DNA from 3 places in the Shewanella sp. UCD-FRSSP16_17 genome. Region 3 is predicted to be linked to each of the others. Evidence: predicted binding sites of a transcription regulator. Region 3 holds the regulator's gene; each other region holds the start of a gene.
The links. The regulator LexA, encoded in region 3, represses DNA repair genes until DNA is damaged. The targets are predictions, from matches to a motif close to TACTGTATNNNNATACAGTA.
Positions count from the first base shown of each region.

Region 1: a site for LexA is predicted at 6,419-6,438, ahead of recG (ATP-dependent DNA helicase RecG). Genes of this name have one in related genera too.
Region 2: a site for LexA is predicted at 7,881-7,900, ahead of mutS (DNA mismatch repair protein MutS). Genes of this name have one in related genera too.

Region 1 covers NZ_LZFV01000046.1:62,102-72,481, reverse strand. The annotation lists gene A9267_RS17390 (AMP-binding protein) at 1-232, opposite strand, end outside; gene A9267_RS17385 (hypothetical protein) at 225-776, opposite strand; gene A9267_RS17380 (acyl carrier protein) at 776-1,024, opposite strand; gene A9267_RS17375 (phosphopantetheine-binding protein) at 1,033-1,287, opposite strand; gene A9267_RS17370 (lysophospholipid acyltransferase family protein) at 1,316-2,164, opposite strand; gene A9267_RS17365 (beta-ketoacyl synthase chain length factor) at 2,183-2,953, opposite strand; gene A9267_RS17360 (DUF3014 domain-containing protein) at 3,219-4,091, opposite strand; gene recG (ATP-dependent DNA helicase RecG) at 4,225-6,300, opposite strand; gene A9267_RS17350 (response regulator transcription factor) at 6,508-7,128, opposite strand; gene A9267_RS17345 (sensor histidine kinase) at 7,132-8,283, opposite strand; gene A9267_RS17340 (tetratricopeptide repeat protein) at 8,358-9,047, opposite strand; gene A9267_RS17335 (calcium/sodium antiporter) at 9,266-10,192, opposite strand.
Region 2 covers NZ_LZFV01000002.1:329,714-340,093, reverse strand. The annotation lists gene ispF (2-C-methyl-D-erythritol 2,4-cyclodiphosphate synthase) at 1-3, shown strand, start outside; gene truD (tRNA pseudouridine(13) synthase TruD) at 65-1,225, shown strand; gene surE (5'/3'-nucleotidase SurE) at 1,222-1,971, shown strand; gene A9267_RS06345 (protein-L-isoaspartate(D-aspartate) O-methyltransferase) at 1,968-2,603, shown strand; gene A9267_RS06340 (peptidoglycan DD-metalloendopeptidase family protein) at 2,640-3,530, shown strand; gene rpoS (RNA polymerase sigma factor RpoS) at 3,609-4,589, shown strand; gene A9267_RS06330 (hypothetical protein) at 4,682-5,089, shown strand; gene mutS (DNA mismatch repair protein MutS) at 5,176-7,755, opposite strand; gene recA (recombinase RecA) at 8,177-9,235, shown strand; gene alaS (alanine--tRNA ligase) at 9,564-10,380, shown strand, end outside.
Region 3 covers NZ_LZFV01000046.1:199,523-209,902, reverse strand. The annotation lists gene ctaD (cytochrome c oxidase subunit I) at 1-1,198, opposite strand, end outside; gene coxB (cytochrome c oxidase subunit II) at 1,208-2,776, opposite strand; gene A9267_RS18045 (cell division inhibitor SulA) at 3,218-3,724, opposite strand; gene lexA (transcriptional repressor LexA) at 3,721-4,338, opposite strand; gene plsB (glycerol-3-phosphate 1-O-acyltransferase PlsB) at 4,748-7,168, shown strand; gene mtr (tryptophan permease) at 7,180-8,424, shown strand; gene A9267_RS18025 (helix-turn-helix domain-containing protein) at 8,459-9,502, opposite strand; gene A9267_RS18020 (hypothetical protein) at 9,663-10,007, shown strand; gene A9267_RS18015 (HlyD family secretion protein) at 10,004-10,380, shown strand, end outside.

The sequences.
Region 1 (10,380 bases), 140 kb from region 3:
GCAAAACCACTTGCTTACCTGCAAGCAAGGCTGCACACATGCCAGCAGCAAATAAATCACTGGTTTCAGCTGCGAGTAACCAACGTTTGATTGGGCTGGCATTAAGTTGTTCAAATAGATGGGCAACATGGGCTGTAAACAGTGAACCCGTCACAATGTCATGATGATTGAAACTAATTAATTGTTGCGTTTTAGGGCCATTATGTAGCCAGTTTATCAGCAAGTTATTCATGTTTTTTCAACCAAAATTTGCGATATAACCATTCTCCACCGAGTAATAAACCCATGAGGATATAGGCAATGAATCCATTATAAAGCGTCCACCATTCAAGCGAGGCAAACTGTGCAGTGTAGAGCGCGAAACTGCCATTGATGATAAATAATCCACACCATAAACGGGTGACATTATTTAAATAACCAATGGCCGAATCAGGTAAATCTGGTTCTTTTAATCTGGCCAAACGTTCAATCATACTTGGGCCTTGTTTTAGTGAGTAACTAAATAGCCCTAGCATGGTGAGGTTTATCACCACTGGGTAGAACAGTAACCAATCATTGCGTTTAGCAATAAAGCTCGCCGCTGTGAGTCCAATGCCCACCAGTAGCGGCAGCGCCATAGACTTAAGTTGTTGCTTACTCAGCGCAAGTCGCGCAATTAATACAGCACAAAGTAGTAATGCTATTGTGCCTGGTGGTAAGAACTGCAAACCTAAATACACCGCTATCGGGTAGCAAATAAGTGCGATGGCGGTGATAATTTGCAGTACTAGCACCATTAATCTTTCATTAAACCTTCAATCGCATTAACGACATCTTCAACTGTACGCACTGTTTTAAATTGCTCTGGTTGAATCTTTTTTCCGGTCATTTGTTGAAGCTTTATCACTAAATCCACAGCATCAATACTGTCTAAATCAAGTGCTTCATAAAGTGAAGCATCTAAGGTGATATCTTCTGCTTCAATTTCAAAATCATCGACTAAAATTTGCGTCAACATGTCTAGGATTTGATCACGATTTTCCATGATGACTCCTAAGAACGCTGTGATTCAATAAAGCTAGCTAAGCTTGCTACGCTGTAAAAGTGTGCTTTAGTTGCTTCTGAGTTAGCTTCTATTTTGATATCGAATTGCTTTTTAATTGCTAAACCTAGCTCAAGCGCATCGATTGAGTCTAATCCTAAGCCTTCACCAAATAGTGGTGCGTCAGTTTCAATATCGTCGATACTGACATCTTCTAAGTCGAGGCAGTCAATAATGAGCTGCTTAATTTCGTTGTGTAAATTCATATTAATATTCTAATTGTGATTGGTGTAATTAATGTTTGCTCATGTTGCGTAATGGCGGTAATGCTGTGAGTTGCTCAGCGTAATACTGCTGTAACTCTCTTGTCAGAACTCTGGCCATTTTAGCTTCATTGTTTTGACTAGCATCATACCTTAGGTACTCAAAAGGTGCGCCCATTTCTACAGACATATTGATTGTTTGCCTTGGTAGTTCGTACCAAGGTTGCTGTTTTGTCAGTCCGGCCACATCAATACGAAGTATGACAGGCATGATATCAGTTTGTGTACGTAATGCGATATTTGCAGCGCCACGTGCAAATGGATTTGTTTTAGCTCCCACAAGGGTACGAGTGCCTTCTGGGAAAATAATTAAGTTTGTATCCGTTGCTAACACTTGCTGACAGTCTTTTAGTAACAAGTCTGCACCACGATTAGGAATATACCCTGCTGATGCTAATACACCGCGTATAAAGGGGTTGCGCCATAATCCTTGTTTAACAATACAACCGGCATTGGGCATTAAACTGATTAACACCACCACATCAACCAAGGTTGGGTGGTTAGCCACCACTATCACTCCTTTTGCCTCGCTTAAGCTAGGGAGCGTTTTGGTACTGACTTTAATGACTCCGGTTGCACTGAGCATCCACACAAAACCTTTAAACATAATGTGGACCGCTTTTTGTACTCTGGCAATTCGTTGCTGTTTTGTACCCGGCCACAAACGTAATACAGGTAAAACAGTGAGCGAGCTTAATAGTCCACCTAAACCAAAAACAACATAACATAAGGTGCCACCTATCCAACGAGGTACATATGCTAGCCCCGTTAAGTAAGGGGCGGGTTCAGGGAACTCTACTGAGCTGTTTCTATTCGTCATACTCTGCAACTTATTATATCAACGACTTTCATGTCGCTGGGTCGTGTGGTCATGACCTAATTGCGGGGTCAATTGCCACTGCCAATGAGCCAATTGACCTGTTAGCGAAGTTTGCGAAGCAATAGCATGAATAAATTGCGCATAACTGATTGGCTGGGACTCGTTTGTATTGCCGTTTGATAGCGTCAATTGACCTAGAACAGTGTGCTGATGCTCAGTGCTGTTGGCTGGGGCAAGATATAAGCCCATTGCCAAAGGTAATTCATATTCTTGGGTGTATTGATTGTAAATAGGCGGGACAGGATCGTCACCAAAGACAAGCAGAACCGGTTCAGGGTTTTCAGCTAGCTGCGCAAATACTTCAATCATGGCTTGGGATAGGCTTTCTTCACCTGCTGCAACAGAAGTTGAAGCTGCGGTATTGCCACTCACTATACCGTAAATGCCACTGGCTGTGTTGTGTACTGACTGGCTGAAAGCTAATGGAGAAAGCGCTTCTTTATCAACAATATCTTGTAATAAATCCAGTGTGCGAGTGAGTTCGCCATGACGAGAAGCAAACACGCTGCGGCAATGTTTTGCGGGTTGGCAGTCATGGGCTGCAGTCAGCATCATTTTAGTTAAGCGGCTAAAGCGGCGACGTTGCATGGCTGGCACGTGAGCTAAAGCGGGAGAGGTTTTATTTTCTGTAGTCGGGGTGACAGCATTATCCCATTGGCGCCAGCTTTCTTTATCTTGAAAGTCTAGAGACCATGCGCCCCATGAAAGAATATCAAATACTAATTGCACTACATTGCCTCTGGTACGACTCAGGTATCCCTTGCTGAGATGGCCACATCGATAGGGTTTGGACGCTATGAATATGGCAGCTTGTTGTTAATTTAATAACGTCAGCAATTGTACCGTAATATTTAGCATCACAAAAACAAAAAATAGCGACATAAGGTCGCTATTTTGTTGGTGCTTGAACTGCAAACCTGATCGAGTAACTTGCTCTTATTAGATTAGGGTTTGGCAGCGATAGGTTGGCTAGTACTAAAAATACCTACCAAAGCTAGTTGTTTAGCTGTTGTTTAAGCTTTCTTACAGCACCTTTGATTTTCTTGGTATTTTCAGGCCCCATGCGCACCATTAATTTTTGAATGTTGGGTAGCGACTCAAGTTTAGGGTCAACAAATAAATAGTTAACACTGATTGATGACAGCTCAATTGGATCTTCGATAATAGGGGCTGCCAAAATCACATCAAATGCTTCTACCATGCGTTCATTGAAGCTCATGTCACTATAACCAAGTTCTTCGAATGCTTCGTCAAATAAAGGCGATAATTCTTCAAAAGTACTGATTAGCTGTTCATCATTCATGCCCGCTATCATGTCTGCATAGAGATCATAACGGTGGTAGCTGTCTGGGTTTAAGTAGATTTTGTCGGTAATTTCACTGACGCTAAAGCTGTCTTTAGGACCTTTCAAAGGGCTGGCTTTATGAATGACTTCACCTTGTGCCATGTTGTCGACAAATACCACAAACTGGCGAGCAATGTCTTTTTTAAGGATGATGGATTCGATTTTCATTCCATCAGCCATTTCAATGGTTTTTTGCTCTACAAAATCATCACTTTCGGTCAGTACTGGTAACGGTTCAACGACCACTTCAGGTTCTGTTGGAATGATTTCGGTCGGCTCAACCACTTCTGGTTCAACAATCACTTCTTCAATTGGCTCTTGCTCGATGGGCTGTTCAGGCACCGGCTCTGGCAATTGTACTGGTGTTGGGGCTATCACCTCAGGTTCAGACGGCTCTGACGTGAAATAGAAATAACCTGCACCAGCCAAAATAACGGCAATGGTTACGCCGATAACACCTGCATTGCTGCCACCTGCACGGCTCGATTGTGGTGTTGCTCTGTCTTCTTGATTGACTTGCATTTCTATTCCTTAGCTTTAAACATCAAAAGTGGAACTGAACACGAGATAAATATTGTTTAGCCTCAAGCTCATCACTCATTCTGCAATATTATTAACGCTTGTCTAGTGATAATAGACCTAAGTTAACAATAATTTATGCTTGTACGTATTGCTGGCGATCACCTAACCAACGGTGAATGATGCCATCAACATTTTCAGGTACTTGTCGCATGACATGTGCGGCAAGTTTTTGGGTGTTTTCAATTAAATACTGGTCTCTGACCAAATCTGCTATTTTCATTTCTGCCAGCCCAGTTTGACGAGTGCCGAGCACTTCACCTGGGCCGCGGATCTCTAAATCTTTTTGGGCAATAACAAAACCGTCATTACTCGACCTTAATACACCAAGTCGTTTTGTTGCTGTTTGCGACAATGGCGCTTTGTAAAGCAGTAAGCAATGACTCACGACTGAGCCGCGACCGACACGACCACGTAATTGGTGTAATTGCGCTAAGCCCAGTCTTTCGGGGTTTTCAATAATCATCAAACTGGCATTGGGTACATCAACACCAACTTCAATCACAGTGGTTGCCACTAGTAAATGTAGCTCACCCGCTTTAAATTGAGCCATTATTTGCTGCTTTTCTGCGCTTTTCATTCGTCCATGCACCAGACCAATATTGAGCTCTGGTAATAAACGACTGAGTTCTTCTGCTGTATCTTCAGCAGCTTGGCATTCCAGCACTTCAGATTCTTCAATTAAGGTGCAGACCCAATAAATTTGTCGATTGTCGTTTAAGGCTGCTTGCTTGACCCGCTCAATGACTTCATCACGGCGATTATCACTCACAGCAACTGTACTGACAGGCGTTCTGCCAGGCGGTAGCTCATCAATGATAGAGGTTTCTAAGTCTGCATAAGCTGTCATTGCTAACGTGCGAGGTATCGGAGTGGCTGTCATGATCAATTGATGAGGATGAAAACCTTGGCTAATGCCTTTTTCACGTAGGCCCAACCGTTGATGCACTCCAAAGCGATGCTGCTCATCGATAATTATCAGTGCTAATTTGTCAAAACTGACTTGCTCTTGGAAGATGGCGTGGGTGCCAATGACCATATTGGCGCTACCATCAGCGATATCCGCGAGTGATTGAGCCCTTGCCTTGCCTTTTAGTTTACCTGCAAGCCAGCCGACTTTTAGTCCGAGCGGCTCAAACCACGCTGCAAAATTAATGGCATGTTGTTCAGCCAGCAACTCGGTGGGTGCCATCATCGCCACTTGGTAGCCATTTTCAATGGCTTGTAGCGCTGCCAGTGCAGCAACTAAGGTTTTTCCTGAACCGACATCACCTTGCACTAAACGCATCATTGGTGTTGGTTTCTCAATATCTTGGCTTATGTCTGCACCCACTCGCTGTTGAGCCCCTGTGGGTTTGAAGGGCAGGGCTTTTAAAAACGGGTTTAGTAGTTGGCCTGTTGCCGAAAGCGTGACAGCTTTATCAAGGTTGTTACGTTGACGCAGCTTTAGCATACTTAAATTGTGCGCCAATAACTCTTCTTGTACTAACCGCTGCTGAGCTGGATGCATCCCCATCTCCAAGTCAGCTTGTTCGATGTCATTGGGAGGCCTATGTATTAACTGTAAAGCATGGCTAATACTCATATTATTGGGTTGCAACTCGGCGGGGAGTAACTCGGTTAACCCGCCGTGAGTTAGGTGAGTCAGTGCTTGTTCGGTTAGTTTAATCCAACTGGCTTGTTTAAGACCTTCTGTTGAAGGGTAAATGGGGGTCAGTGAATCACTTAATTCTGGATTCTCGCCTTCTTTGATTATCTTGTATTCGGGATGAATAATCTCAAAGTGTCTTTTACCGCGCTTAATTTCACCATAAGCACGAATAATCGCGCCGTTTTGCATGSCATTACGTTGGGCAACTGAAAAGTTAAAGAAACGTAGGGTTAGCATTCCTGTGTCGTCTGCAATAGTGCAGGTCAGCATGCGTTTACGGCCAGGAACAATTTGGGTAGAAATGATTTCTGCTTCGACAGTGCCATACATGGCAGGATATAAACTCGCAATGGGATAGATTTGGGTGCGATCTTCGTAGCGCATAGGCAGATGAAACAGCACATCTTGTACTGTTTTAATGCCCAGCTTATCGAGTTTTTCAGCGACTTTTTTGGCTACGCCTTTTAAGTCGGTAATAGGAACCTGATCCAATGGTTGCAAATCCACAATGCCTTCATATTGTCGAGTGTTGGCGCTATCATGCTAGCAAGGGTTAACAGAGTTATCCAATAAGTTATACAGTTCACTATCGAGTGAGAATGCTTGCTAGAGACAATAGTACTGTAAATATATACAGATATTTATGCCTATCTTAGCAGAGTTTGAATACAAGGCAATAATATTCCCCTTTTTGGCAGCTAAGCAACGCTATAACCAGCCTTTTTGTTTAGCGATACGGGCAGCATCAATACGATTACTGGCATTAAGCTTACTGATCGCTTCAGACAAGTAATTCCTGACTGTCCCTTCGGCAATGAACAGCTTCGCGGCAATATCACTGGTAGATAATCCTTCGCTGGCAAATCGTAACGCTTTTCGTTCCTTATCATTTAGCGGATCAATATCCCCGATGGCACTGATTGCAAGCTCAGGATCGATCACCTTTTTGCCAGCCATGACCTGCTTGATTGCCGATAATAAACTTTCTGTGGGGGCATCTTTTAATAAAAAGCCATCGACGCCACAGCCAAGCGCTCGCTTGATATAACCGGCTCGACCAAAGGTGGTTAAGATAATGATTTTAGTTTGCAGCGCAGCACCTTGCTGTTCTTTAAGCCATTGCGCTAATTCAAGGCCTGTATGCCCTGGCATTTCGATGTCACTGAGCAGTAAATCAAACGAGTGTTGTTTGAGTAACGCAATAGCCTGAGTGCCGTCTTCGGCTTCTGTGACTTCAACTGGGCCAATGGTTTCATCATTGCTAAGAGTGAGCAGTGCTGAAAGCGCTCCTCTCACCATAGCTTGATCCTCTGCCAGTAAAATTTTCATGAATCAGCTGTCCTTATCGGTAGAAAGAGGCAATGAAATCGTGAACTGATAACCATCGGTAATTTGATAGTTAAATGCGCCTTTGAGCAATTGAGCCCGTTCTGCGATACCTTTTAGTCCATTCCCTTCCACTATCGCTTGTGTTGATGAATTATCAGATAAACGTACGTTTAGGGTGTTGTTTTGATGGCTAAACTGCCACCAACATTCAGTTGCGGTGCCGTGTTTGAGCATGTTATTGACTAGTTCAGTAAACATTAACCCTAGTTGTGATTCATATAACTCGGGCATCTCAGGTAATTGGCCGTTGACGTTCACTTCTATGCTTTGTTCTCGAAGGGATGCGGTTAATTGCTGTAAGGTGTCAGCCAAGCCTTTATGTTTATAATCCGATACTGTTTGTCTGATTTGACTAAGGCTGTCTCTGGCTATTTCTGCTAATTGACTCAAATGTTCTTTTGCTAAAGGCAGGTTTCCTGCTTCAACGAGTTTTTCCGCTAACTGCGCTTTAAGGGCGATAGACGATAAGTTGTGACCCATAATATCGTGAAGATCTCGAGCAATTCTTTCTCGTTCTAGGGCTGTCGCTAAACTGGCAATTTCATCATTTGATTGACGTTGCTGACGTCTAATTCGCTCATTGTTATGTTCTACTACACCAAATAATCCCACCACAAACACGATTAACATGCCGTATAGCGGGAAATAAAATGCGGGATACCCTACAAGGTAGTTTAGTGTCCATAACCCAATACTGATGGCGATAAAACTGATAATGCTGGTGCGTAATGAGTAAAAAAAACCAATAAAAAAGCCCGCAAAACTAAAAAATGAAATTCCGCCGCTGGTAAATAAACTGGCGATAACCGCAGTCGAAATCATTAACGATATGGGGTATATGGCTTTTGCTTGGCTACTTTTATAAGCCCAAAAATAACCGTATAAGAACGGAATTAATAGCAATAGACTAATGCTTACACGCATAACATCATCACGCATAAACCAAATAGGTATGAAATAAAAAATGAGGTTTAACAAATAGACCCAAGCCGTTTTTTGCTTGTAGGCTTTTTCTGGGTGGTTGTTTTCGTTAGTGGTCATATCCGTGTGAACCATTCCTTGAGCAGACTGATTGGCAGTATCTTGAGTATTCATAACCTTTCCTTAGCAAGTTAGCATACTGCAACCCATCGGCAATGGGTAGCAGTAGCTAACAGCGCCCTGTGGCATTATTGACTAGCATTCACTGTAGAGGTTGGGTTTAGCAGGAAGTTAGCCCAACCATAGTCTGGATTAATGGTTAACGCCTGTTGCCAGTCCTGCTTTGCTGCATCTTGTTGACCGAGCTCTTGTTTGGCAAGACCTCGCCAAGTGTAAGCTTCAGCATGTCCCCAACAGATCTCATCACAAGGGTTTTGATAGCGTGCAATGGCTAATGAGGCCAACTCACTGGCTTTGTCGTAACCTCCACCATATTGCGCAGGCGTGTAAAATGCACTCATAGCTTTAACTAATGCAATTCGAGGGTTGTCGGGACTTAATTGTTCAGCCTGCTGTAATAAAGCGCCTGCTTTAGATGATAATTGTTGGGCTTTAGCGCCGTCATAAGCGATTTGCATGCCATAGATTTGCGCTAATAATGTCATCGATTCAGCATGATCTTCACGACTGATAACAGCTTCAAGTGTGGCTTGTGCATCAGTAAACGCACGTTTTGCGACACCACGTTGTCCTAAAATATTGGCAGTAATTGCAATACGGTATTGGGCATAGGCATGTTCATAATCAACACTTTGCTGGCTGATTTGATTGAGCGCTTCAAGGTTCATGGTATTGGCTGCAGCATCAATACTACTGATATCTGCGACACTGGTTTGACTGACTAAAGATAAGGTTGCGGCAATAAATAATGTTTTCATGATTAACTCCGTTTATTCAAGTGTGTGTTGAGTGCAGAGTTAGTATTCAATATTGGCGTGAATGTGTGCAGGCACAAACGTCATCAGTTTATAATGACAAATGTCATTAATAAAAAAGCCAGCATACTGAATTAGCATGCTGGCTTATGGTTTAGTCCTGATGTTATCGTCTTAGGCTTTTTGTTTGACTCTATCGCATAGACTGAACCGTTTTATACTTACGCTTGGATCACTAAGTAACTGATATAGCCTAAATAGCTGGCGACTAAAACAGCAGCTTCTCGGCGACCAATCCGCAGGCCTGTGTAAGCAAAGGGCAGTAGTACTGCTGCTAATGCGATCATGACCACCCAGTCTATTTGGCTTATCTCATTACTGATAATAGGGTGGATAAGGGCCGTTACCCCTAAAATCCCTAAAATGTTAAATAGGTTTGAACCAACAACATTACCAATCGCTATATCACTTTCGCCTTTCAGTGCTGCCACAATAGAGGTGACAAGCTCCGGCATACTGGTGCCTATCGCGACGATGGTGAGGCCAATAACCACCTCACTAATACCTATCGACTTTGCCATGGCAACTGCGCCATCGACAAACAAAATGCCGCCACCGACCAGCATAGAAATACCGACAATAATCATTAGTACTGAAAGAAGGTTGCTTTGATTTGTTGCACTTTCAGAGTCGTCATTTTGTTGTTTGTCTGCTGTGAAATAGCTAAATAGTAAGTAACTGATAAGCAACGTAGTGAGAATGACGCCATCAAAAAAGCTTAAACCACCATCCAGTAATAACCCCCAAAACAATAATGAGGCCGCAATCATAATAGGGATATCTCGGCGCACCATCTGTGATTCGATTTTTATTGGACGGATAAGCGCGGTTATTCCTAAGATTAAACCGATATTGGCAATGTTTGAGCCGATAACGTTGCCCAACGCAATTCCGCTATTACCTGCAATAGCTGACTTAACACTCACTGCAAGCTCAGGGGCGCTGGTGCCAAAGGCCACGATTGTTAAACCGATAATAAGCGGCGTAAGTCCCAACTTGAGCGCTATTTGACTGGCTCCTCGCACGAGCGCTTCTGCACCTAGGGTTAAAATCAAAAAACCGCCGATAATCGACAACATAATTAGCATGATTCACTCTCAAAAATGGCTGAAACCGAAATGGACGGCAAGCATAGTGATTTTTTAGTTTTGCGCAATTTAAATTATCGAGCCGGAGGTTAAATTTTGTTCATATAGCTTAGGTATAGCATAGGGGTATTTCGCAAATACCAGGAACAAAAAAGCACACCAATAAGGTGTGCTTTAATCAGTCTAAC
Region 2 (10,380 bases), on a different contig from region 3:
TAGTTAAACCATTTTCTTGTAAGTGCCGTTCAACTTACAACCCCAATGAGTTAGAGAAAATATCATGAGTTCGTTACATTACCTTTTTGGTAAGCCTGCATGTAAAGCTGATTTACGTACTGTAAACAGTGATTTTATCGTTAAAGAAATGCTCCCTTTCAGTCCAACAGGTGAAGGTGAGCATCATATGATCCATGTGCGTAAAGAGGGCTTGAATACCAATCAGGTGGCTGAAATCTTGGCTAAATTCGCTAAAGTTCATCAAAAAGAAGTGACGTACGCGGGCCAAAAAGATAAAAACGCCGTTACTGAGCAATGGTTCGGAGTCAGAATTCCGGGAAAAGAAACCCCTGACTGGCAGTCTCTTTCAACAAAAGATAATAATGATGTAAAGGCGAATGAAGCTGACTTAGCGAATAAAGAAAATACCCCTCGCTTAACCATATTATCTAGTCAGCGCCATAGTAAAAAATTGCGTATTGGGACATTACTTGGAAATCGTTTTGAACTCACCCTGCGCAATGTCAGTGACAAGGTTGAGCTTGAGAAACGTATTCAACAGGTAATGCAAACTGGTGTCCCTAATTATTTTGGGGAACAGCGCTTTGGTCATCAAGGTAAGAATTTGATTTTTGGCCAGCAAATGCTAGCAGGAAAAAAAGTAAAAGATCGAAAAAAGCGCAGTATGTATCTTTCGGCAGTTCGCTCTAATGTGTTTAATCAAGTGGTGTCTTATCGATTAAACCATCATAGTATTGCGCCTCTGACAGGAGATTGCGTCATGCTTGCGGGGAGTAAAAGTTTCTTTGTGACAGATAAATGGGATCCTGAAACATTAGCAAGATTATCAAGCAATGATATTCAGTTATCGGCGCCGTTATGGGGAAGAGGTAGCATACTCCCTCAAGCTGATGCCGCTAATGTTGAGCAAGCTGCGTTAATAGCACTAACAAACGATCTACAAGGGTTAGAGCAAGCTGGGTTAGAGCAAGAAAGACGGCCTATGCTGTTAAAACCGCAAGCATTGAAATATCGTTTTGAGCAAGACACCTTGTTCATAGAGTTCATATTACCTGCAGGTAGCTATGCAACCTCCGTTTTACGAGAGTTATTGGATTATCAAGATGTGCAGGAAGTTGCACGTCAGCAAAGGGTTGCTGAACAACAAATGCAAGCTTCAATGCAAGTAGAAAACCTACAAAAAGCGCAAGAGTCGACAAAGTGATTAATATACTCGTTAGTAATGATGATGGAGTAACGGCTCCAGGTATAAAAGCCCTTGCTGTTGAACTTGCTAAAATCGCGAAGGTAAAAGTGGTCGCTCCTGATCGTAACTGTTCTGCAGCGAGTAATTCTTTGACCTTGACTAACCCATTAAGAATTAATAACTTAGATAATGGGTATATTGCGGTTAATGGCACACCTTCCGATTGTGTTCACTTAGCAATTCGTGAGCTATGTGATAATGAACCCGATATTGTCGTATCTGGCATTAATGCAGGCGCAAACATGGGTGATGACACATTATATTCAGGCACAGTGGCAGCAGCGATGGAAGGGCGCTTTTTAGGACTGCCTGCCATTGCTGTGTCTTTAGTTGGTAAAGAGCTGATACATTATCAAAGTGCTGCAATTTATGCGGCTAGAATTGTACAAGGCTTGCTTGAACATCCCATTAATAATGATCAAATTTTAAATGTTAACGTCCCTGACTTGCCTGTAGAAGAAATCAAAGGCATACGTGTGACTCGCCTAGGCTCGAGACATAAAGCTGAAGGCATGATCAAAGCTCAAGATCCTGCTGGGCGAGATATATACTGGTTAGGCCCGCCAGGTAAAGAACAAGATGCGAGTGATGACACTGACTTTGGTACTGTAGAGCAAGGTTTTGTTTCAATCACTCCGTTAACTGTCGACTTAACTGCATATAATCAGCTTGCTGGTTTAGAGAACTGGATAAATAAACTATGAGCCAGGTAGCCTCAACAGTTGCCATTAATTTAGCGAGAAAGTTACACGAAGCTGGGATTCGTAATAATGCCGTCTTACAAGCCGTGTCTAATACTCCAAGAGAGCTATTTTTAGATGGCGCTTTGGCGCATAAAGCTTATGAGAATACCGCCTTACCCATTGGGCAAGGACAAACGATTTCTCAGCCTTATATTGTCGCAAGAATGACTGAATTGTTGTTACAACATAATCCTAGCAAAGTGTTGGAGATTGGCACAGGTTCAGGATATCAAGCTGCGATATTAGCTCAGTTAGTGCCGCAACTGTGCACTATTGAACGAATTAAAGCGTTGCAAATTCAAGCTCGGCAGCGATTAAAGCGTTTAGATTTGCATAACGTTTCTTTTAAATACGGTGATGGCTGGAAAGGGTGGCAGAACAAAGCTCCTTTTGATGCCATTATGGTGACTGCTGCTGCAGCTTCAGTGCCAGAAGCTTTATTGATGCAGTTATCAGAAGGCGGTGTATTAGTGATCCCTGTTGGAGAAGACTCCCAGCAATTATTAAAAATTACTCGTCACGGGAATGAGTACAGTTCACAGATTATTGAGGCAGTAAAATTCGTCCCATTAATTAATGGCGAACTCGCTTAATTAGGGTGATATTTCCTATCATTTTGGAGAACATGCTTGAAGTATCACAATTGGGTTTTAATCACTTTCATATTGCTTTCAATTACGGGTTGTAGTTTTCAAGCTCATACTCCAGCACCTGTGAGTAGCATTTCGGCTTCTGCTGGGCCGAAATACAATAAAGGCTCGATCACCACCGGCACTTACAAAGTAAAACGTGGCGATACCTTGTATTCAATTTCTTGGGGGGCAGGCAAGGATTTTAGCGATATTGCTAAATATAATCGCCTCAAAGCACCTTACACAATTTACCCCGGGCAGACACTGAAACTCTATCAGCCTACACCTAGCAAAACGTCAGCTAAACCGGTTGCTATAGCGAACAGTAAACCTAAGCCTGCAAAGAAACCTGTGGCAAAACAAACTACAGCTACAAAACAGGCTAGCACTAGTGCTGATAAAAATAGTACAAAAAAAGAGCTTGATCACAAAGCAAAGCCTGCGTATTCTGTAAAAACTACCCAAGAAAAAACGGTACAAGTAGCGAAAAATCCTGTTTCACGCTTGCCAGATAAAGTAAGCAAGTGGAATTGGCCGAATAAAGGTCGAATAATAGGGTATTTCTCTACCACTCAACAGGGGAATCAGGGCATTAAGCTTGCGGGTTCTCGCGGTGATATTATTAAAGCCGCAGCTGATGGAAGAGTGGTTTATGCCGGCAATGCACTTCGTGGATATGGTAATTTAGTCATTATTAAGCATAACGAAGATTTTTTAAGTGCATATGCTCATGCTGATGCAATATTGGTCAAAGAAAAACAATATGTAAATGCAGGACAGACAGTGGCGAAAATGGGTAGCACAGGGGCAAACCAGGTGATGTTACATTTTGAGATCCGTCTCCATGGTAAGTCAGTTAACCCATTAAATTATTTACCTAAACGCTAACTGTTTAGTTCACATCAAAACGGAGGATAGGCAAGTGCAGTAGATACTTAAATTTTATCAGGTTTGGGAGAGCACCATATGAGCCAGAAACAAAACGCTGCAGTAGCAGAAGAGCTTATGGATTTAGCTAAACAACCAGAAGAGGTTGCACTAAAGGCAGGAACTAAAGCCAAAACAGCACAGCAACCCGATATCGACCAACAAGTTCAAGATGATCTGCAAAAGAATCTTGACGCCACTCAACTATATTTAGGTGAGATTGGTTTTTCCCCTTTGCTTAGTGCAGAAGAAGAAGTCTTCTTTTCACGTAAAGCACTCAAAGGCTGCGAGAAATCTCGTAACCGCATGATAGAAAGTAACTTACGTTTAGTTGTTAAAATTGCCAGAAGGTATAACAACCGTGGACTAGCGTTACTCGATCTTATCGAAGAAGGTAACCTAGGACTTATTCGCGCGGTCGAAAAATTTGACCCAGAGCGAGGCTTTCGTTTTTCAACTTATGCGACATGGTGGATAAGACAGACCATTGAGCGCGCTATCATGAATCAAACTCGCACCATTCGTTTACCTATTCATGTCGTTAAAGAGCTTAACGTGTATCTTCGTACCGCAAGACAATTGGCTCAAAAATTAGATCATGAGCCCACGGCTGAAGAAATCGCAGATACGTTAGATGTTTCTACTAGCGATGTAAGCCGCATGTTAAAGCTAAACGAAAAAATCACTTCTGTAGATACGCCATTAGGCGGCGAAAATGATAAAGCGTTATTAGATGTCATTGCTGATGATGATTCGGTTGGACCTGATTACAAAGTGCAGGATGAAGATCTATCAAATTCGATAGTAGGTTGGCTAAATGAGCTAAATACTAAGCAAAGAGAAGTGCTCGCGAGACGTTTTGGTTTATTAGGTTATGAGCCTTCTACATTAGAAAATGTGGGTGCTGAGATTGGCCTAACGCGTGAACGTGTCCGCCAGATCCAAGTTGAAGCTTTAAAACGATTGAAAGATGTTTTAGGTGCACAAGGCTTGTCAGTTGAAGCGTTATTCAGAAGCTAATTTGTTGGAATAAGCTTTAGTATGCTTTCAATGAATAAGGACATTAATCATGTCCTTTTTTATTGTCTGTTGAAAACGAGGAATAAGAAACAATGAATAAAAATGTCATTAGTTTTATCAGTATTGTATGTGTTGTGATATTGACTGGTTGTCAAAGCACAAGAGACACAATGATAGAACAAGGTTATCCCCTAGCTTATGCCGATGGTTTTCAGGATGGGTGCGATAGCGGTAACAAGGCTGGCGGAAGTTTGTTTGATGAGTTTAAAAAAGATGTCAATCGCTTTAATCAGGAGCAGGATTATGCTCAAGGCTGGACCGATGGATTTAGACAGTGTGAAACTGAGCAAGAATCAATACAGCGCCAAGTAAGAATGAGCATCGAGCAACAGAAATTACAGCAACAGACCAAGAGTAATGAGTTAGCTGAGCAACATGCATTAGAGCGAGAAGTCATGAAAGGAGTTGATACGAGTAGCCTAAAATCATTAGAGAAGTGACCAGGCTATACTCAATGCTGTTAGTGAATAAAAAACGCTGCGAAATCATCGCAGCGTTTTTTGTACTGAGTCTTTAAATAGATGTATTAAAGCTGAGCTAGCCTTTTAAGTTCATACAACATATCTAAAGCCTGTTTAGGCGTTAAATTGTCTGGATTTATCTGAGCTAACTTGTCTGTTGCAGCAGATGACTGGGGTTCAGGTAATGTCAGGTTTAATGCTTCTTGAATCGGTACTTGATTGTTATTAGCAAAGTCACGACTTTCAAGCATATGCAGTTTTTGTTTCGCCGCTTTGATGACGTGGGCTGGTACCCCTGCTAGTGAAGCAACTTGTAAGCCATAACTTTTACTCGCAGCGCCCTCTTGAACAGCATGCATAAAGGCAATCGTGTCACCATGTTCAACGGCATCTAAATGTACATTAGCAGTGCCAGTTATTTGCTCTGGCAACTGGGTTAATTCAAAGTAATGGGTTGCGAATAAGGTTAACGCTGCGACTTTTTCAGCTAAATACTCTGCTGCTGACCAAGCTAGAGATAAACCGTCATAGGTCGAAGTACCTCGACCGATTTCATCCATTAAAACTAAACTTTTCTCTGTAGCATTATGAAGAATGTTAGCGGTTTCTGTCATTTCGACCATAAAAGTAGAACGTCCAGAAGCGAGATCGTCAGAGGCGCCGATACGTGTAAATATTCGATCTACAGGGCCGATAATTGCTTTTTGTGCAGGTACAAAGCTACCTATATGAGCCATAAGCGTGATTAACGCAACCTGACGCATATAAGTCGACTTACCCCCCATATTGGGCCCCGTTACGATAAGCATTCTTCGCTTAGGCGCGAGGGTGACTGGGTTGGCAATAAATGGTGTTTGGCTAACTAATTCGACCACAGGATGACGGCCAGACTCGATATGAATACCAATGTCATTACTGATTTCTGGACAATGATAATCCAGTGTTTCAGCTCGCTCTGCAAAGTTGCTTAGCACATCTAATTCGGATGCAGCTTGGGCAAACAGTTGTAGTTCATGCAATTTAGGTAAAAGTAAATCAAATAACTCTTCCCAAAGCTGCTTTTCAATCGCTAATGCCTTTCCTTGACTAGATAGCACTTTCTCTTCGTATTCTTTTAACTCTGGTGTGATGTAGCGTTCGGTATTCTTTAGTGTTTGACGACGCTGATAGCTCAAAGGAACTTGATCTGATTGTAAGCGACTCACTTCGATATAGTAGCCGTGAACCCGGTTGTAGCCGACCTTTAATGTATTGATGCCTGTTTGTTCTTTTTCACGGTTTTCTAATTGTACTAGATAATCAGATGCCCCTTCACTTAGGCCACGCCATTCATCTAGTTGTGCGTTGTAACCCGCTTTAATTACGCCGCCATCACGGATAAGCATAGGCGGATTATCGACAATCGCATTTTCCAATAGCTGTTGCTGCTCTGGAAACTCGCCTAATAAATTGGCTAGACGTTGGAGTTCACTTTGTTGGCAGTGACCTAAAGTTTGCTGAATTTCAGGTAATAAAGCCAACGCCTGGCGAAGACGGGCAAAATCTCGTGGGCGTGCGCTGCGAATAGCTAGCCTCGCCATGATACGTTCGATATCGCCAAGGGCTTTTAATTGCTGGTGTAAGTCTGCATATAACCCCGTATCAATTAACTCAGCAACTGCTTGTTGCCTTTGGCTAATATGCTGTTGGTCACGCAGCGGTTGGTGGATCCATCGCTGCAACATACGACTTCCCATCGGCGTCGCTGTCTTATCGAGTACCCAAGCTAAGGTATTATCACGTGAACCAGATAAATTAATAGTAAGTTCTAAGTTTCGGCGGGTGGCAGCATCAAGAATGATAGTATCAGCCTGATTAAACATGGTGATGCTATTAATATGAGGCAAAGCTGTTTTTTGTGTGTCTTTGACATATTGCATTAAGCAGCCAGCTGCTTGTAGCGAAAGCCTAGCATTTGTAATACCAAATCCATGAAGATCTTTGGTACCAAATTGCTCTAGAAGTAATTGAATGCTGGTATCGTAATCAAACTCCCATTCAGGTCTTCGACGTATGCCTTTGCGATTTTCAATTAATTGGCGGTCAAGTAAATCTTCACTGTAGAGCAATTCTGCAGGACTGGTACGTTGCAGTTCAGCTTCCAGTGTTTCGTCATTTTCAAGTTCAACAATAACAAATCGACCAGACGAAACATCTAAAGTCGCGTAGCCAAATCCACTCTTACCCTGATATACCGCAGCAAGTAAGTTATCCTGCTTTTCTTGTAGTAAGGCCTCGTCGGTTAAGGTACCTGGGGTAACAATTCTTACAACTTTACGCTCAACTGGTCCTTTACTTGTAGCAGGGTCACCGACTTGTTCACAAATAGCGACAGATTGACCAATTTGAACCAATTTTGCGAGGTAACCTTCAACGGCGTGGTAGGGAAGTCCTGCCATGGGAATCGCGTTACCACCACTTTTTCCACGTGCAGTTAATGAGATACCTAACAGTTCCGATGCCAGCTTAGCGTCTTCATAAAATAATTCATAAAAGTCTCCCATACGATAAAACAACAGCATTTCAGGATGCTGTGCTTTCAGCGTTAAATACTGGCGCATCATGGGAGTGTGCTTTTCTAAATTTGGGTCTTCATTTACGGTCATTAAGTGATTGCTCTTACTTTATTTTGAATTAGGCTAAGTCTGGGTCAATATAGGCGGTCATCTTAACAACAATTGATTTGATACCCAATAGAATCGCAACGATGCTATGCCGTCTTGCCCTTGTTTACTGATTTTTTGAACAATACTTATTGTTGTAAACTCAGGTATTTACCCAACTTAGAAGTACTGTATACAGTGGTTTTGTTTGTCTACTATTTATCGTTATTAATATATTTTCGTTATTAACTGTATGATTTTTAATGTGTAAATAATAGTAAGGTAAAAAAAAGGAAAAAAATTATACAGTAACTATTGATACTGTATGATTATACAGTATACTGAGCTCATATTACGAAACAGACAAATTTATTCGTTACCAAGTTCGTTATTCGAACTGAGTCACCTTAAAGGGATAAAGAGAATGAAAGCAGATCCAAATAAAGAGAAAGCGCTGAATGCTGTATTAGGTCAAATTGAAAAGCAATTTGGTAAAGGTTCAATCATGAAGTTGGGCGCTGATCGCACAATGGATGTTGAAACCATTTCTACAGGTTCGCTTTCGTTGGATGTTGCCTTAGGTGCTGGTGGTTTACCAATGGGACGTATCGTTGAAATTTACGGTCCAGAATCATCGGGTAAAACAACGTTAACACTTGAAGTTATTGCTGCAGCACAACGTGAAGGCAAAACGTGTGCGTTTATTGATGCTGAGCATGCTCTAGACCCTATCTATGCAAAAAATCTAGGTGTCGATATTGATAACCTATTATGTTCACAACCTGATACTGGTGAGCAAGCGCTTGAAATCTGTGATGCGCTAACACGTTCAGGTGCTGTTGATGTAATCATTGTCGATTCTGTTGCAGCATTAACACCAAAAGCTGAAATTGAAGGTGAAATTGGTGATTCTCATATGGGCCTTGCCGCACGTATGATGAGCCAAGCAATGCGTAAGCTTGCAGGTAACTTAAAACAGTCAAATACGCTACTTATTTTCATTAACCAAATTCGTATGAAAATTGGTGTTATGTTTGGTAACCCTGAAACCACAACGGGTGGTAATGCACTTAAATTCTACGCTTCTGTACGTTTAGATATTCGTCGTACAGGTGCGATTAAAGACGGCGACGCTGTCGTAGGTAACGAGACTCGAGTAAAGGTCGTTAAAAATAAAATTGCAGCGCCATTTAGACAAGCTGAATTCCAAATTCTTTACGGTAAAGGTATTAACCGTACTGGTGAGCTCGTTGATTTAGGTGTAGCACACAAGCTGGTTGAGAAAGCTGGTGCTTGGTACAGCTACCAAGGCAACAAGATTGGTCAAGGCCGTGCAAATGCGGGTAAATACCTAGTTGAAAACCCTGCAGTAGCTGAAGAAATTGAAGCAAATTTACGTCAAATGCTATTAAGCACTGAAAAAGAAGCGGCACCAGCTGAGTCGGATGAAAACATCGATTTAGAAACAGGTGAAGTGTTCTAATCACGTTTTAACAGTAATGAAAATAACTATCGCGGTCGACATGAGTCGGCCGCGATTTTTTTGTGAGTGCTCTATTCATTGGCATATGTGATCGAACGCCGCGCATAAAGATATGACTTCATTAAAGACGTCATTTAGCTCGTATTACGGCACAGATTATTAAAAACCAATTAACCGATTACAGTAATCGCCCCTCATAGCAAGAAAATCGCTAATCTAAATACGCTTGGATCTCGCACCTTCAGTTTGTTTAAGTATATAATGTTGCCAATTTAAAGCTGATATTCAGCTTCATGATAAATAGAATTTATCCATTTAGGGCGATTTCATGTTTCAGACCACCACAGAATTAAGAAGCGCATTTTTAGCGTATTTTGGTAACAACGGACACCAAGTTGTCGACAGTAGCTCGTTAGTACCACATAACGATCCAACGTTATTATTTACAAATGCGGGTATGAACCAATTTAAAGAAGCTTTTCTAGGATTGGAAAATCGTGGTTATTCACGTGCAACGACATCGCAACGTTGTGTCCGTGCTGGTGGTAAGCATAATGACTTAGATAATGTAGGTTACACCGCCCGTCACCATACTTTCTTTGAAATGTTAGGTAACTTTAGTTTTGGTGATTACTTTAAAGAAGAAGCCATTTCATATGCGTGGAACTTTTTAACCCAAACACTGAAATTACCAACAGAAAAACTTTGTGTCACTATTTACGATACTGATGACGAAGCCTTTGAAATCTGGAATAAGAAAATCGGTGTTGCTGCTGAAAATATTATTCGTATTGGTGATAACAAAGGCGCTCCTTATGCCTCTGACAACTTCTGGCAAATGGGTGATACAGGTCCTTGTGGTCCATGTTCAGAGATCTTTTATGATCATGGCGAGCACATTTGGGGCGGCCGCCCTGGTACACCAGAAGAAGATGGCGATCGCTTCATTGAAATCTGGAATATCGTTTTCATGCAGTACAACCGTCAAGCTGACGGTGAAATGAAACCGCTACCAAAACCTTCAGTCGATACAGGTATGGGAATTGAGCGTATTGCAGCTATCATGCAAGGCGTACACTCAAACTACGAAATTGATATTTTCCAAGCGTTAATCAAAAAAGCGGCGGAGATTATTGGGGTTGAAG
Region 3 (10,380 bases):
CCACCACGAAGTAAGTATCATGGTATTGGAAATCAGCAGGTGTTATCGCCAGCATCAATCCTGAAAAACCACCAATGGTAAAGAGAATAATAAAGGCAATCGCAAATAACATAGGGGTTTCGAACGTGATTGAACCACGCCACATCGTTGCTACCCAGTTAAATACTTTTACCCCTGTCGGCACCGCAATTAACATGGTGCAGTACATGAAAAACAGTTCAGCAAATACTGGCATCCCTGTGGTAAACATGTGATGCGCCCAAACCAAGAAGGATAAAATCGCAATACTGGACGTGGCGTAAACCATCGAAGCGTAGCCAAACAACTTTTTACGACTAAAGGTGGGAATAATGGCCGAGATAATCCCGAACGATGGCAAAATCATGATGTAGACTTCAGGGTGACCGAAGAACCAGAAAATATGCTGGAACATGACGGGATCACCGCCACCTGCGGCATCAAAGAAACTGGTACCAAAGTATTTATCGGTTAATACCATGGTAACCGCACCTGCAAGTACGGGCATCACCGCAATCAGCAAGAATGCAGTAATGAGCCATGTCCATACAAATAATGGCAACTTCATCCAAGTCATGCCTGGTGCACGCATATTAACAATGGTCACGACCACGTTAATTGCGCCCATAATCGAACTGATCCCCATGATATGCACCGAGAAAACAAATAGTGCAGTGCTATCAGGGCTATAGGTTGTTGATAGCGGTGCATAGAAAGTCCAGCCAAAGTTAGGGCCGCCGCCTTCCATAAACAACGAACTCAACAGAATCGCGAAGGCAAATGGTAAGATCCAAAAGCTCCAGTTATTCATTCGAGGCAGTGCCATATCAGGTGCTCCAATCATCATTGGGATCAGCCAGTTGGCTAACCCTGTGAAGGCGGGCATGACGGCACCAAATACCATAATAAGACCGTGTACTGTGGTCATTTGGTTAAAGAAGTTAGGGTCAACTAACTGTAAGCCTGGCTGAAATAGCTCTGCGCGAATGACCATTGCCATCGCACCACCAGTGAGGAACATAATAAAACTGAACCATAAATACATAGAACCAATGTCTTTATGGTTAGTGGTTAATATCCAGCGCATGATGCCTTTTGGCGCGCCATGATGGTGATCATCATGGCCGTCATGAGAATGTTCATCATGAGCTGGGGTAGTATCTTGTGTAATTGTGCTCATCTGTATCCCTTACTTTCCATGACCAACAACATCGGTGGCTTGAACAGCATCACCAGTATTATTTCCCCAAGCATTTCGCTCATACGTCACAACAGCTGCGAGTTGCTGCGGTGAGAGTATGGAGCTAAATCCTTGCATTGCTGTACCAGGTTGGCCATTGATAACCACTTCAAGGTGTCCTTCAACAGGCCCCATGACTAACGGACTGCCCACTAACGCAGGGAATGCGCCAGGTAAACCTGTACCAGCGGCTTGGTGACATGCAGCACAGCTGCTGAGGTAAACTTGCTCACCCATTGCCATCAGCTCATCCATAGATAAGTCATCCATAACAACGTCAGGTGTTGCTTCTTCAACGACGTCAGCAACCACTTGTTCTACCTCAGGTTGTGTCGCTGGTAACTCAGCAGGCAAAGTGACAGGCGTTGGCTTATCACTTGCTGAACTTGCATCGCTAGGTGCCCCACCAGAGTTCACATCTGCAGCTTGAACCACATCACCAGAATCATTACCCCAAGCGTTTCGCTCGTAGGTCACAACAGCTGCAATTTCTGTTGCAGTAAGCTGTTTCGCGAAGGCTTGCATGGCAGTACCAGGCTGGCCGTTGACGACAATATCAATGTGGCCAGCAACTGACCCTTTAATGATTGGGCTGCCGATAAGAGACGGGAATACACCAGGTAGTCCTGCACCATTTGGTTGGTGACAAGCGGCACATCGGCCCATGTAAACTTGTTCACCTTGAGCCATCAACTCATCAAAGGTCAGGGTTTGCGACAGTGACGCTTCGGCCGCGGCTTTTGCATCAGCAGTGAGTTGTTTTTGATCTTTCAGCCATTGCTCAAAGTCTGCTTCAGAAACGGCTTCAACTACCACCGGCATGAATCCGTGGTCTTTACCACATAACTCAGCACATTGGCCTCGGTAGGTACCAACCTTATCAATCTTGGTCCAAGCTTCATTAATAAAACCTGGGTTAGCATCTTTTTTCACCGCAAATGCAGGAACCCACCAAGAGTGAATCACATCATCTGAAGTCATTAAAAAGCGTACTTTACGATTGATTGGCAGAACGAGGGGCTTATCGACTTCAAGTAGGTAAGTTTCAGTTTTCGTTTCTGTCCCAGTAATTTGATCGGCAGGGGTGGAAAGTAAACTGTAAAACTCGACGTCTTCATTAAAATAGCTGTAATGCCATTTCCATTGAGAGCCGGTTACTTTAATAGTTAACTCCGCATCACTTGGGTCTTCCATAGCAATGAGGGTTTTTGTGGCAGGAATTGCCATACCAATGAGGATAAGAAACGGCACGACAGTCCATGCTATTTCCACTTTGGTACTATCATGGAAATCAGCAGGTACTGCACCCTTTGATTTTCTATGATAAATCATGGAGTAAATCATGATTCCAAATACCACAACACCAATAGCACAACAGATATAAAGAATGATCATATGGAGGTCGTAAACCTTACCACTGATCTCTGTTACCCCTTGGGTCATGTTAAGCGGCATATCAGCCGCTGCAAGTGGCACTGCAAAAAACAGCACCATTAATCCATACAACAATCGCTTCACAAGACTACTCCTCTGCCAATTGCGATTTGCAATAACAACAAGGAAAAGTCACACAGTAATACTCTGCTCTATGCAAACTTTTCTATTCCCGAAAAAGTTTGATCACTTCAAAGTACACGGTGGCAGTGAGTATTAATACTCGATTATTCTATTGGGTTTTGGTGGCCACACTTGTACCTAATACTGAACTTTTCAATTCTTAAATTGACGCTTTTTTATTCAAGGCTTTCTATACCGCATGGTACCAGCACAATCTTTACAGCGTTTTATCACTTATGTTCATTTTTACCACTAAGAGAGGTCAATAAATGTTACCCCCTTGTTAACTACATTACTTGGAGATTAAATATTGATCAAGATCACTTTATCATCTAATTTGCTGAAAAAAGGCGCAAAAAAAAGCCCGTCACCGAAATGAAGGGCTTTTTTAGCAAATAGACTTTAGTGAAATGCAGATAAATTCAATTGGGTTGCAGTCACAGGATTACTGGCGTTTAATTGGTCATCACGTAAGTGAGTATTTACATCTTCGATAATGACACCTTGTGCTAAGGCGCTTTTAGCGACTAATTGAATGCGACGATTATCACGAGCATCTAATGGGGTTGTCCATGTAATCACTGCGCTGGATGTACCACTTGTGAGTGCTTTTTCCATTGCCCACAGTGTTTCGACTTCATCTTTAGTGTGAACCAGTAATACACGGTCCATTCTGACATTGGCGTTCGCTAGAATTTGTTTGTAACCAATGTGAGGCGGATTAATCAGTACAATCCATCGCCCTTGTTGACTTAATACGGCTAACTGGCCGCATAGCTGAGTTAATTCAGTTAACCCTTGGTTAGCTGTTTGTTTGGTTTCGATACCTTGCTTTACTGGCGCAGCTGCTGATGCCATGTCCATCCATAAACCTGGGTGACGTGGTGCATTACCTATTAATGTGTTCATAACCAACCTCCATTACGGATAACGCCAACAGCGAGCCCTTCAATCGTAAGGCTTTGGCATGTTAAATCGACTTTTATCGGCGAGTACTGCTCGTTTTCTGCATGCAGATAAACAACGTTGCCTTTCTTTTCAAAACGCTTCACGGTGACATCATCATCAACACGGGCAACAACGACTTGACCATTTTTAGCTTGCTGCATTTTGTGAACCGCTAATAAGTCGCCTTCAATAATGCCAATATCCTTCATACTGTCGCCACGAACACGTAGTAAGAAATTAGCATTGGGTTTAAACATTTCAGGATCAACTTGAAAGTATTGTTCAACATGTTCTAGCGCCAAAATTGGTTCACCAGCCGCAACCTGACCAATCAGTGGTAAGCCTTCTTCAACTTCCTCTTCTTCTTGGACCATACGGATACCGCGAGAGGTACCTGGAATAATTTCAATGCAACCTTTTTTAGCGAGTGCTTTTAAATGTTCTTCTGCAGCATTAGCACTTTTAAAGCCTAATCTAGTGGCAATTTCTGCACGAGTTGGTGGCATACCTGTCTCGGCAATATTGCATTTAATTAATTCTAGAATTTCAGCTTGTCGTGGCGTTAAAGGTCTCATGTTGATTCCTGTTTTTTTATACAGTGACTGTCATTATATACAGTATCTTTGGTCGCGCAAGTATTAACCAACATTTTTTGCTGATAAAGCAATAGATATGAATTTTTATCGAAGTTTCTAGTTGTTTAAAGTTAATTAAATCAGTAGTTTATTGTTTTTGCGGGGCGTCGGTAAATTAGTGTGTTTTATTATTGATGACTCAAGTGAATAAGCCAAAAAGTACTGGATACCGTCTATTTATACAGTACTGTACCTAAATGTTTTGCTACTTACTAAGTGATTGATACTTGATGTTAGAACCAACAAAACTTGCTACTTAAATGTTAACTAGATTTACCGAGGTTAGTGTAACTGAATGATATTCTGGTATCCTATGCGCAATAAATCGTTGTTGATAATGCGAAGACCCATGCTAAAACCAGATTCTATCATTGCTAAATCATTACGTTGGATTCAGAAATTAATGGTACACAGTGTTGTTGTGCCTGAAGATCCGTTCGCTGACCTTAACTTAGATCCTGACAAGCCAGTGGTCTATGTGATGAAAACGGAGTCGCTGAGTGATATTGCTGCCTTACATGAAATGACAGCTAAATATAACTTGCCAAGTCCGTATGAACGGTTAGATGTTGATGGTTTCAATACCCCTAGAATTGTGTGTGTGGAAGGGCGTAAACCCTTGTTTGGTAAGCGCCATAGTAGCGATAAATTTGTAGCAAACTTTACTAAGTTGCTCGAATTACACCAAAAGAACAAAGAACTCGACATCCAGCTTGTGCCTGTAAGCCTATATTGGGGGCGTATCCCAGGTAAAGAAGATGACACCATGACCGCTGCGGTTTTTGAGCGTGAAAACCCAACATGGTTACGTAAATGGTTAATGATTCTATTTTTAGGTCGCCATAACTTCATTCAATTTTCTAATGCCATGTCGCTGCGTTATATGGCTGATGAACACGGCACAGATGTCAGTATTGCGCATAAGCTTATCCGTGTGGCTCGTGTGCATTTTCGCCGACAACGTAAGGTGATGACGGGGCCTCAGCTTCCTAATCGTCAAGCGATGTTCAATTCGCTGTTAAAGTCAGAATCCATCAAGCGTGCCATTCAAGAAGAAGCCGTTAACAAAAAAATTCCCGAAGAAAAGGCACGTGAAAAAGCCATTGAGTACCTTGATGAAATCGCGGCAGACTATTCGGATAACTTGATTCGTATTGCTGAGCGTTTCTTAACTTGGCTTTGGAACAAGTTATACAGTGGTATTAGCATCAAGAGTGCGGAGCAAGTTCGTAAACTGCATCATGATGGTCATGAAATCGTTTATGTGCCGTGTCATCGAAGCCATATGGATTACTTGTTACTGTCATATATTCTTTATTATCAAGGCATGGTTCCACCGCATATTGCGGCAGGGATTAATCTTAACTTTTGGCCGGCAGGTCCAATGTTCCGCCGTGGTGGTGCCTTCTTTATCCGTCGTAGTTTTAACGGTAATAAGCTTTATACCGCAGTATTCAGAGAGTATTTAGATCAACTATTTGCTAAAGGCTATTCAGTTGAGTATTTCACTGAGGGTGGTCGTTCACGTACTGGCCGTCTACTTGCTCCTAAAACAGGCATGCTAGCGATGACGGTAAACAGCGTATTGCGGGGTATCGAGCGTCCTGTGACCTTAGTGCCAGTGTATCTTGGCTACGATCATGTCATGGAAGTGTCGACTTATCATAAAGAATTAAGTGGTAAGAAAAAGCAAAAAGAATCTGTATGGCAAGTGTTTGGTGCATTGCGTAAGTTGGGTAACTTTGGACAAGGTTACGTTAACTTTGGTGAGCCAATTAACGTACAGCAGTTCTTAAATCAGCAGTCGCCAGATTGGCGTGAAGAAGTGGCTAAAGATCCCGAGCAAAAACCAACATGGTTAACGCCTGCGGTTAATCAATTAGCCAATAAAGTGATGACAAACATTAACAGTGCAGCAGCTGCGAGCTCTGTTACGTTAACCAGTATGGTGTTATTAGCCGCTGAACAAAATGCATTAGAGCGCACAGAGCTGGAACGTCAGCTAGATTTATATCTTAAATTGATGAAAGAAGTACCTTACACTGATTACACCTCAGTTGCTCAAGGCAGTGCTAGTGAATTAGTTGATCAATGTCTATCACTGAAAAAGTTTACTTCGCACACTGATCAAATTGGTGAAATTATTGCGATTGAAGAGTCTTCAGCAATTGCGATGAGCTACTACCGTAATAACATCATCCATTTAATGGCAGTTCCTTCGTTAATTGCGAGTTGCTTGGTGCAATACGAAGAGTTTAATCGTCAAAAAATTCATGAAATCGTTAATGACTTCTATCCGCTACTCAAGGCTGAGTTGTTTATGGGGATTGAAGACTTACCCGCTTACATTGATAGCGTATTAAACTTATTTGTTGAGCAACAGCTTATTTCGGGTACAGACGAGTTTGAACTCAATCAAAGTAATATTACCCAGTTAATGTTATTGTCTGAAACTGTCAGTGAGACATTACAACGTTACGCGATTATCTTTAATTTATTGGCTTATAAACCGGATATTGAACGTTCAGATCTAGAAAGCGCGAGCCACTTATTAGCTCAGCGTTTAGGTGCTTTACACGGAATTACTGCGCCAGAGTTTTATGATAAAAAACTCTACAATAATTTGAGTGTAAAATTAAAAGAATTAGGGCACTTGTCGGGTAATGACAATCAGTTTGCTGTCATCCGAATTCGCGACCATGCCAATGGTATGTTGCGTTTATCTGTTCGTAAAACCATAGTAGATAGCGTCACTATGGAACATGGGTAACCACTAACTTTATGAGTTCAACACAATCACAACCGCACAATAAATCATTATTAGGCGGTGCTATGATTATTGCCGGTACCACAGTCGGTGCCGGTATGTTTTCCCTTCCTGTTGTCAGTGCTGGTATGTGGTTTGGCTATTCCATTGCCATGCTAATCGGTATTTGGTTTTGTATGTTGGTGTCAGGCTTAATGCTACTTGAAACCAACTTGCATTTTAAACCTGGCGACAGTTTCGACACGTTAACCAAAGTGACATTAGGCCAATTCTGGCGGATAGTTAATGGGCTTTCCATTACCTTCGTATTATATATTCTGACTTACGCTTATATCAGTGGTGGTGGCTCTATTGTGAACCACACCTTGTCAGGTATGGGCATTCATTTACCACAAAGTATTGCAGGCTTAGTGTTTGCCCTTGTGCTTGCTGCGATTGTGATGATTAGCACTAAAGTGGTCGACCGTATTACGACAGTAATGCTTGGCGGGATGATCATTACTTTCTTTTTAGCCGTCGGTAATTTGCTGATTGATGTGGAAACCGTGAACTTGTTAGTCCCTGACGGACAGGCGAGTTTTGCTCCATATATTTTAGCTGCCATTCCTTTTGGTCTGACAAGCTTTGGTTATCACGGCAATGTGCCAAGCTTAGTTAAGTATTATGGCAAGCAGCCTAATGTGATTATCAAGGCGATTTGTATCGGTACCTTTATCGCGTTAGTGATTTACACGTGCTGGTTAATTGCCACCATGGGCAATATTCCTCGTAGTCATTTTAGCGATATTATCGCTCAAGGTGGGAATATGGGCGTATTGGTTGCGGCATTGTCAGATGTGATGTCCAGTGCTTGGCTAAATACCATGTTAACTTTGTTTGCTAATTTGGCCGTTGCGTCATCTTTCTTAGGGGTGACCTTAGGCTTGTTTGATTATTTAGCTGACTTATTTGATTTTGATGAATCAGCTAATGGCCGAATCAAGACCGCTGCTGTGACCTTTATACCGCCAACCATCTTAGGCTTATTATTCCCAGATGGTTTTTTAATCGCTATTGGTTTTGCCGCTCTTGCCGCGACAATTTGGGCTGCTATTGTGCCAGCGATGATGGCGTATAAGTCACGTAAAATGTTCCCTGATGAGAATAGCTTTAGAGTTCCTGGTGGTACGCCGCTAGTGGTTGTAGTGATTCTTTTTGGTGTGTTAACAGCAGCTTGTCACTTATTGGCAATGGCTGATTTATTGCCTGTTTATCGATAAGCTATACGCAATATTGATAATCTAAAAAAGCCCTCTATTGAGGGCTTTTTTGATGCAATTTTTCAACGTACTGAGTCGGTGATTGATGATGTAATCGCCTAAAACTTTTACTGAAGCTGCGAACACTGGCATAGCCAAGTAGCTGCGAAATCTCTTTAACTTCTTTGCCTTCAAGCATATATTTCACTGCTAAATTTCCTAAGATATAGCGCATTAACTCTGTAAAACTAAAGCCATTACGCTGCAATCGTCGCTGTAATTGTTGTTTCGAAAAACCACATAATTCCGAAAGGGAATCTAATGTGGGTAAACCATAAAAACGTATGTAATTCACCAGCTCATAAAGCACTTTAGGCGTGTCATGGGGTTGAGGCATATTTAAATATGAGTCGAGTTGATTGAGGCTAATACTACTTTTGTTATTGCGCTGAATATGTTGGGAGGTGGATAGCGAAGCCAAAAAGTGTTGTTCAGAGCTAATCAAGGAGTCGACATCAAGCCATATCTCGGTTTGCGGCGCATTCCAGGTCACTTTGGTTCCAAATATCGCTTCGCTCTCCTGTTGGTTAATGGCGGGGCCGCTGAGCATCACTTTAATCGGGGTGAAGTCTTTGCCTAAAAAGTGCTTGCAGGTATTTAGCAGTGTTAAGGCTATGCGGAGCGAGTCATGGGATTTGGCTTTGCCGCTGACATAGTTATTGCGATAGCACCATTTAATAATCTTATTCGACTGAGCACCGTAGTAACTTGCACCTGAATGAAAACAAGCCATGGCATAGTTAATGCGCCGAAAGGTAATTGCCAAGTCTGGAGTCGCCAAGAACCAGTTGTTAGGCATATTAAATTGGTTGACGGTTAAGTAGTGTTGGAGCGTCAACATATAATCTTGAACATTCGATAATTGCTCAATCTTACTCAGCCACATTGATACTTCCGAGTAAGGGATTAATGTCATGGGCTCATTCAACAAGCTTTGAGGGATCGATAGATCCTTTGCTGTGATGCCATAGTGGGCTTCAACCCCTTTTAGCACGGGTAAAATGCAGCAAACTCGAATAAATGAAACTTCAAATGCCATGTCAATTTCTCGTTAAGTGCTTGGGATCGGTAGATGATATTTAAGTAACTATATATATCAAAAAACAATGATAATTGATACGTATGGTTACTTTGTGTTGTAGTTTTGTCGTTTGGGTGCACACTACGCAGCATCTAAGTTAACAAGAGGTGCAATCACTATGAGTTTATTCAGTATGCCATTCGTCGATTCTGGAGTTGATGTTGCACTTCATGGTGTGGCTTTAGTTGTATTGGTCGGGGCTGTCGCTGCCGCAGGATTCGGTTTTTGGAAAGTTCACGAGTTGCCGATTCATAAAGCTCACAAAGAAAAACATCAACAAATAGGACTGATTACTGCGCTCACATGGATAGGATTTATCTGGCATTGGGTTTGGGTGTTAGCAGTCATGGTCGCGTTTATTGATAGTGGTAAAGCATTAAGAAGGATCAGAGATATTTGGCGAGAGAATGAACGGGAAGAGCCTGTTACCGCCACTCCAGCAAAAGAGGAGATTAGCTCATGATTGAAGGTTTAGCTGTTTGGGCGTTGTTTATCTATATTTTACGCTTGGTAGGTATGCCTTGGAATAAAGGCACAAAAGCTTTTTCATACTTAGGCGGTGCTGGCTGGTTACTGTTTGTATGGGTAGGACTATTAAACTATGCGCCTATGGATATTACAGGTGGCTCTGTTGTGCAATCTCCGCATATTCAATTGCGTCCAGCTTCGACACAAATTAAAGGTAATGTAAAAGGTATCTATGTCGAACCTAATCAAAGAGTAACAGCAGGGCAATTAATCTACGAGATAGATGATGAGCCTTATCAAATAGCGCTGAATAAGGCTAAAGTGCAGCAACAAACAGCTAAGGTTGCATTGTCACTTGCTAAAGAAGA